2 regions of the Oceanobacillus picturae genome follow, and region 1 is predicted to be linked to the other one. Evidence: a T-box and tRNA genes for the amino acid it is inferred to sense, from the RefSeq annotation. Region 1 holds a T-box; the other holds one or more tRNA genes.
What was found. A T-box is a leader RNA that pairs with one kind of tRNA and senses whether it is charged. The one in region 1 lies ahead of ileS (isoleucine--tRNA ligase), so its partner is inferred to be a tRNA-Ile.
Positions count from the first base shown of each region.

Region 2: it has a tRNA-Ile gene. The T-box ahead of ileS (isoleucine--tRNA ligase) is inferred to sense a tRNA for this amino acid. The anticodon was not compared.

Region 1 covers NZ_CCAX010000001.1:731,706-735,917, reverse strand. The annotation lists gene BN988_RS03750 (YggS family pyridoxal phosphate-dependent enzyme) at 1-182, shown strand, start outside; gene BN988_RS03745 (cell division protein SepF) at 188-628, shown strand; gene BN988_RS03740 (YggT family protein) at 633-896, shown strand; gene BN988_RS03735 (YlmH family RNA-binding protein) at 907-1,683, shown strand; gene BN988_RS03730 (DivIVA domain-containing protein) at 1,809-2,312, shown strand; T-box leader at 2,385-2,608, shown strand; gene ileS (isoleucine--tRNA ligase) at 2,656-4,212, shown strand, end outside.
Region 2 covers NZ_CCAX010000001.1:316,633-320,844, reverse strand. The annotation lists gene BN988_RS01615 (MFS transporter) at 1-393, opposite strand, end outside; gene BN988_RS01610 (superoxide dismutase) at 526-1,137, opposite strand; tRNA gene BN988_RS01605 (tRNA-Phe) at 1,362-1,437, opposite strand; tRNA gene BN988_RS01600 (tRNA-Ser) at 1,663-1,755, opposite strand; tRNA gene BN988_RS01595 (tRNA-Ile) at 1,765-1,841, opposite strand; tRNA gene BN988_RS01590 (tRNA-His) at 1,858-1,933, opposite strand; tRNA gene BN988_RS01585 (tRNA-Met) at 1,950-2,026, opposite strand; gene BN988_RS01580 (Na/Pi cotransporter family protein) at 2,340-3,968, opposite strand; gene BN988_RS01575 (NfeD family protein) at 4,199-4,212, opposite strand, start outside.

The DNA.
Region 1 (4,212 bases):
AAGACGAGACAGTGCTTCGTCAGGTATTCAAGAGACTTGCATCCCTTAAAGCAGAAGTGCAAGAGAAGCACTATGAATCAGCACCTTGTGCGTATTTGTCAATGGGAATGAGCAACGACTATGAGGTGGCAATTGAAGAAGGAGCTACCCATATCCGAATCGGAACCAAATTAGTGGGGTGAAAAAGATGAGTATAAAAAACAAATTAAAAAATTATTTTACCATGGATGAAGAATATGAGTATGAATATGTGGAAGTTCCAAATGATGAACAAGCAGAACCCGAACAAAAAGAGACACAGCAGGGAAAGAAACAGAATGTTGTTAGCTTAACTAGTATGCAGCAAGCATCCTCAAAGGTAGTGCTGTGTGAGCCTAGGACCTATAATGAAGCACAAGAGATTGCAGACAATATTATGAACCGACGCGCCGTCGTTATTAATCTGCAACGAGTGGACCATCAGCAGGCAAAACGAATTGTTGATTTTTTAAGTGGTACTGTATATGCTCTAAATGGAGATATACAAAAGCTTGGGGCAGAGACTTTTCTCTGTACACCGGATAATGTAAATGTTTCTGGAACAATTTCAGAGGCACTTTCAGAAAATGATTTTGAAAAGGGATGGTAGATAGATGTTTCAATTATTTCAGTTATTAGATACAGCGCTTTATGTTTATAGTTTAGCGCTAATTGTTTATATTTTTATGTCTTGGTTTCCTGGTGCAAGAGAATCGAGTATTGGTAGCTTTTTGACTAAGATTTGTGAGCCATATTTAGAACAGTTCCGGAAATTCATCCCACCTATCGGTATGATTGATTTATCTCCAATCGTAGGGATATTTGTCATCCATTTAGCGAGAATGGGATTATGGGAATTTTACAAGATATTATTCTAGGATGGTACATATGGACATATATCAGCATTTCAGAAAAGACGAACAACCTTTTATTGATAAGGTACTTTCTTGGAAAGAGCAGGTTGAGAGAAACTTTCAACCGAGGCTTACCGATTTTCTTGACCCTAGAGAACAGCAGATTGTAAAAATGCTTATTGGTGGAGAGTCTTCGGATATAAAGCTTTCTTTTGAAGGTGGTACTGCTGAGGCTGAAAGGAAGCGTGCTGTTCTTGCTCCCTATTATGATGAAATAAGCATAGAAGATTTTCAGCTGACCTTATGCCAAGCAACATATCAAAGTAAATTTGTTACCATAGAACATCGAGACGTAATGGGAGCGTTTTTGTCGCTAGGAATTAAGAGACAGAAATTCGGTGATATTACTGTAAAAAATGGCATTTTGCAAATTGTATTGGGGGATGAAATAGCCCCATTTGTAAAAGCGAATTTGAATATGATTAAAAAAGCCAAAGTAACACTTGAAGAAAAGCCTTTATCTGAAGGATTGGCAACTGAACAGCAGTGGGACTTTTCCGATAAAACAGTTTCTTCTTTACGTTTGGATACGGTACTAAAAGAGATTTACCATCTATCCAGAAAGGATGCGGCGGCTTACATAACCAAACAGCAAGTGAAAGTGAATTATAAGGTAGTGGAAGACGGTAAGTACGGCCTTCAAGAAGGTGACTTATTGTCCTTAAGAGGGAAGGGAAGAAGTAAACTTGCTGCCGTTAATGGAACTACAAAAAAAGATAAGTTGAAAATAACCATCGCTGTGCTAAAATAAAATCATACCTATGCAGGAATACAACGATTTTTGTCGAATTAAAGATGGACAGGTATTATTGAGAAATTGTTATTATTCATTATTATTACAGATGGAATGCTATTACTTTAAAGGAGGTGGCCAATGTGCCATTAACGCCACTAGATATTCATAATAAGGAATTTACAAGAAAGTTTAAAGGATATGATGAAGACGAGGTCAATGAGTTTCTTGATCAGGTCATAAAAGATTATGAGATTGTGATCAGAGATAAAAAGGACCTTGCTGAAAAAGTGGAGCAACTGACAGAAAGACTCGGACATTTTACGAACATTGAAGAAACACTTAATAAGTCTATTCTAATTGCGCAAGAAACTGCAGAAGAACTTAAAGGAAATGCGACGAAAGAATCGAAGCTAATCATTAAAGAAGCAGAGAAAAATGCAGATCGTATTATTAACGAAGCATTAAGTAAATCGAGACGTATCTCAATGGACGTAGAAGAGCTTAAAAAACAGGCAAAAGTTTTCCGTACACGCTTGAAAATGCTAGTTGAAGCCCAATTAGATATGATCGGGACAGATGATTGGGAACAGCTTTTTGACGCTGAAATTGGAGAAGAACTTGAATTAGCGGAAAATGAATCTTAAATCTTGACGGCGGCACAATTTTTACATATAATTCATAGACATAAACAAAGTGAATTGTAGGACAATGATATAGGTTATACGTTGACGGAGACAGTATAGAAGGATCCTCTGATTATAGCGAACTGGAATATGGTGTGAGCCCAGTACAGAAACTTCTAGAACATCACTCCCGAGTATTCATTGCGAACAAAGAGTAGTAATGAACGGTTTATCCTCGTTACGGATATCGAGTGAATTTAAAATCGCTATGGTTTTAAGTTTATAAGGGTGGTACCGCGAGTCTTCTCGTCCCTTTTGGGATTTGAGGGCTTTTTTTATTTCATTGAAAACAGGAGGAGCATTTATGGATTACAAGGATACGTTATTAATGCCAAAGACAGAATTTCCGATGCGTGGAAATTTACCAAATAAAGAACCAAAACGCCAAGAGGAATGGGAAGAGAAGGATATCTATCAAAAAAGCCTTCAACGCTCTAAAGGAAAACCTTTGTTTGTGTTGCATGATGGACCTCCGTATGCAAATGGAGATATCCATATTGGGCATGCGCTTAATAAAATTTTAAAGGATTTTATCACGCGTTATAAATCCATGACAGGTTACTATGCCCCTTATGTACCAGGTTGGGATACACACGGCCTGCCAATTGAAACAGCTCTAACAAAGAAAAAGAAGGTAAAACGAAAAGAACTTAGCATTGCAGAATTCAGACAGCTATGTGCTGACTATGCTTTAGGTCAAGTTGATAGCCAACGTACACAATTCAAACAGCTAGGTGTTAGAGGAGATTGGGATAACCCTTATATTACCTTAACAAAGGATTATGAAGCTGCCCAAATTAAAGTTTTCGGTGAAATGGCCAAAAAAGGATATATTTATAAAGGCCTTAAGCCCGTCTATTGGTCTCCTTCTTCTGAGTCAGCACTTGCTGAAGCGGAAATTGAGTATCATGACAAGCGGTCTGCTTCTATTTACGTAGGATTTGAAGTGAAGGATGGTAAAGACCTGCTTGATGGTGGAGAGAAAATTATTATTTGGACCACTACACCATGGACCATGCCGGCAAACTTAGGGATTAGTGTACATCCTGAATTAGAATATGTCGTTGTAGCGGCAAATAATGAAAAATTTGTTCTTGCTCAAGCCCTAGTGGAATCAGTAGCAGAGACACTAGAGTGGGGAAACTACGAAATTATAAAAACTTTTAAAGGACAAGAAGCAGATCGTATTGTTGCCAAACATCCTTTCTATGATAGAGATTCGCTTGTAATGCTAGGCGATCATGTCACAACAGATGCAGGTACAGGTTGTGTTCATACCGCTCCAGGGCACGGGGAAGACGACTTTTATGTTTCTCGTAGCTATGGCATTGATGCATTATGTCCAGTAGATGAGAAAGGTGTATTTACCAATGAAGCACCAGGTTTTGAAGGTCTTTTCTATGATGAAGCAAATAAAGTCATCACAGAAAAGTTAGAGGAAGTCGGAGCATTATTAAAACTTAGCTTTATAACACACTCTTATCCACATGATTGGAGAACAAAAAAACCGACTATTTTCCGTGCTACAGCTCAATGGTTTGCGTCTATTAAAGATTTCCGCCAGAACATTCTGGATGAGATTAAAGAAGTGAACTGGTATCCAAATTGGGGAGAGACACGCCTTTACAATATGGTCCGTGATCGTGAAGATTGGTGCATTTCTCGTCAACGTACTTGGGGAGTACCTATCCCAGTATTTTACGCAGAGGATAACACTCCAATTATAACGGATGAAACAATTCAGCATGTTTCGGATCTCTTTAAAGAACATGGATCAAATATTTGGTTCGAATGGGATGCAAAAGATCTTTTGCCAGAAGGGTTTACGTCTGAAAATAGTCCGAGCGATGTGTTTACCAAA
Region 2 (4,212 bases), 420 kb from region 1:
AGTTAGTACATTAAAAGCAAGCCAATAGAAGCCATAACCAATCCCTAGTAGGCTCCCTAATAAAAAATTGTACTTTGAAGCTTGTTCTCCAATAAGAAGAACACTTAGAAAAAATATGGACAGAAAGATTACTCCAAGCCGGAGGACGATCACCCTATCCACTTTTTTAGCTAATTTCCCCGCTAAAATAAATGTAGCGGGTTGAAATAGGTATATGGCCAGGTTGTAGATGGCAATCGTAATATAATCACCCGACTGCTTCCACAAATATATGTTAACAAAAGTATTGGACAAGAATATTCCCAGAGAATACAGTCCGCCAATAACAAGCAAAAAAAGTAGATCTTTATTTATATCTAATTTCTCTTGGTAAAATTGTATAGCCTTCCGCATGAATCATACTCCTTCATGAATCCTTTCTTAGTTTGAACAGAAGTAATGGAGATATGCAGTATGCTTTTTACTAATCCATATAAAAAGAGCACAGGGCTTTAAGCCTTGCGCTCTTTGAATTAAAGACTATTTTTATTTTGCTTCGTTGTAGTTTTTGTTTACTTGATCCCAGTTAACTACATTCCAGAATGCAGATACATAGTCAGGGCGTTTGTTTTGATATTTCAAGTAATAAGCATGCTCCCAAACATCAAGACCTAATAGTGGAGTTTTTCCATCCATTAGAGGTGTATCCTGATTTGGCGTGCTTGTTACTTCAAGCTCTCCATTGTTAAGAACTAGCCATGCCCAGCCGGATCCAAAGCGAGTTGTTGCAGCATTTTCAAATTCTTCCTTGAATTTATCAAAGCTGCCAAACTTACTGTTTAGTTTATCTGCAAGCTCACCTGATGGCTCGCCGCCACCATTTGGAGATAATACGTTCCAGAATAAAGTATGGTTTGCATGTCCGCCACCATTATTGCGAACGGCAGTGCGTGCGCTTTCTGGTACAGCATCTAAATTGCTTAAAAGGTCTTCTAATGATTTATTTTGAAGATCTGCATGCCCTTCTAATGCTCCGTTAAGCTTCGTAACATAAGTGTTATGATGCTTCGTGTGGTGAATGTTCATTGTCTCTTTGTCGATAGTTGGTTCTAACGCGTCGTATGCGTATGGTAGTTCTGGTAATTCAAATTTTGCCATAATTAATGTTCCTCCTCTAATAAATATGTTTATTAAAAGGAATGTATCCACCCTTTATGGAAAGAGTATCAAAGCACGCATACAGTTGCAACTAATATGCATGAGTATCAAATATAGCCTTCAAAAAACAAACCCCCTAGTTCTACTCAAAATTTACATAGCTTCTATGTAGATAACTTTTGAAAACACAAAAAAACAGGCCTTCGCCTGTATATCATTTAAAATGGTGGCTCGGGACGGAATCGAACCGCCGACACAGGGATTTTCAGTCCCTTGCTCTACCGACTGAGCTACCGAGCCATTGTTATAGTATATTATTATTTTGTTTCCTTCAGTTTAAGAAGTTTCGATGCGTTGCTTCGTAGTTCTGTGCTCGTCGTGTTGCATGCTATTTCGATGAAGTCGCACTCCTCGCAAGCCTGCACATAGCAGTTTTTCGATGAAGTTACGGCTTGCTCTACCGACTGAGCTACCGAGCCATTAAGGAATTGACTATAAATTGTTTCCTTTTTGTTTGAGTATGTATGGAGGAGGTAGAGGGATTCGAACCCCCGCGCGGTTTGACCCGCCTGTCGGTTTTCAAGACCGATCCCTTCAGCCAGACTTGGGTATACCTCCGAGTTTTTATGGTGGACCCTGCAGGACTCGAACCTGCGACCGATCGGTTATGAGCCGATAGCTCTAACCAACTGAGCTAAGGGTCCTTTGCTTTTATATTTATGGGGCGACCGGTGGGGATTGAACCCACGAATGCCGGAGCCACAATCCGGTGCGTTAACCACTTCGCCACGACCGCCATAAAATTATGATATTGGTGGCGGCGGAGGGGATCGAACCCCCGACCTCACGGGTATGAACCGTACGCTCTCGCCAGCTGAGCTACACCGCCATGTTTATCTTGTTAGTAATAACTGGTAGGATACATTGTAACCCGATCACCTTGTCTTTTTTTGTTACACATTGTTTCGGCGACAAGATATAATTTACCACGTTCGACAAAAACTGTCAATCATTTTTTTAAAAGATTTTTTTCTTTTTTACAATCTATGTAGTTTGTCCTCGGAAACGACAATATATAATATATCACTTTCTTAACTTGATTTCAATAATAAAATTATTTTTATTTTATTTTGAACATTAAACAATTAATGATGCCATCTAAAATAGAAAAGAAGAGCCTCAACAGACCCTTCTTCTCATCCTTACTCTTCTCCTAACACTTCTTCCGCAATATTAACGGCATGATCACCTATTCGTTCAAGATTGCTGATAATATCTACGAAAACGATCCCTGCAGAACCACTGCATAACCCTTCGTTCATTCGAATGATATGTTTTTTCCTAAACTTCCGCTCCATCTTATCAATTTCATCTTCTTTTTGTACAACTGCCAGAGCTTCTTCACGATCTGTTTTTTCAAGAGAACGAATAGCCTGTTTCACTGTAGCAATTGTCAGCTCAAACATTTCGTTAAGATCTTCATTCGCTTTATCAGTAAGATTTACTTTATTGGAAATCTTATAGTCAATAAGCTCGATAATGTTTTCAAAATGGTCACCAATCCGTTCAATATCTCGTACAGAGTCCATGAGTGCAGTATGCTTGTTACTCTCTAGCTCTGTTAGAGAGCCTGCAGAAATACTTACTAAATACTCGGTAATCTTGCGGTCGAGATTATTTAGAGCACCCTCTACCTGCATAGCCATATCTGAATGTTTTTGGGAATGATTGTTTAAATAGAGATTTGTCTCTTCCAATCCTTGAGATGCATATTCCCCCATCCGAATAACTTCGGCTTTGGCTTGGTCCAATGCCAGGGTGGAAGATTGCTGAATAAAAATAGGATCTAAATGCTTTGGTTTATATTCAACTATCGTATCCTCTCCAGGAATGATTTTTGTTACAAGCCATGCTAATGCACCGATAAATGGAAATTGGATAATCGTATTTGTTACGTTAAAAGTACCATGGGCAAATGCTATTGTCATTTCCGCATTCAAGTCAAATTGTCCTTGTAGATAAGTAATTACCTGGGTGAATACTCCGAGAAAAACAATAAATATAGTTGCACCAACCAGATTAAAAATAACGTGCGTGTATGCAGCACGCTTTGCTGCTACCGATGCACCAATAGACGCAAGAACTGCGGTTATCGTTGTACCAAGGTTGTCCCCAAAAAGAACAGGTATAGCTGCTTTAAGCTCAATTGCACCTTCTGAAAATAGACCTTGCAGAATCCCAATAGTGGCACTTGAACTTTGCACAATTAGGGTAAATACTGTTCCAATCACCACTCCTAGTATTGGACTATCACTCATATTTAAAGTCAACTGCTGAAAGGATTCCAGTTCTCTTAATGGTGACATACCACTGCTCATTAGTTCTAAGCCAAAGAATAAGGCACCAAAACCAAATATAGTCTGTCCAATGGCATTAACCAGTGTGTTCTTAAAGAAAAACAGTAAGAAACAGCCCACCGCAATAATTGGCAGTGCATATTCTCCAATGTCAATCCCAATAATAAACGCGGTTACGGTTGTCCCGATGTTCGCACCCATTATTACACCAATTGCTTGTCTGAATGTCATAAAACCTGCATTTACTAGACCAACCGTCAAAACGGTTGTACCTGAACTACTTTGAATCAGGATAGTTACAATAATTCCAGCTAAAACTCCCATAAAAGGATTGCTTGTAAATTTATCAAGAATGTTTCTTAACCGATCTCCTGCCGATTTTTGAAGTCCCTCTCCCATGTATTTTATACCAAGAAGAAAGATCCCTAATCCCCCGATAAATTCAAATAACAGTGTTTGCAGATCTAATTCCAATCCCTTTTACCACCCTTCATTCATGTAGAAATTTGTCGCACACTTAGACTATTATTAATAAATATAAATACTTTGTAAAGGATTTGCGTACAAATTTAACATTAAATTTACAAACCGTTTATCGCTTCCCTTTTATTTAGTTCCCTACTCCTCTTGTTAAAATGCAACCAATAGGCAAATAAAAAATCTTTTACAAACCGAATGGTCCATAAAAGATTTTAATAGTAACATTATTGTTTTTCAA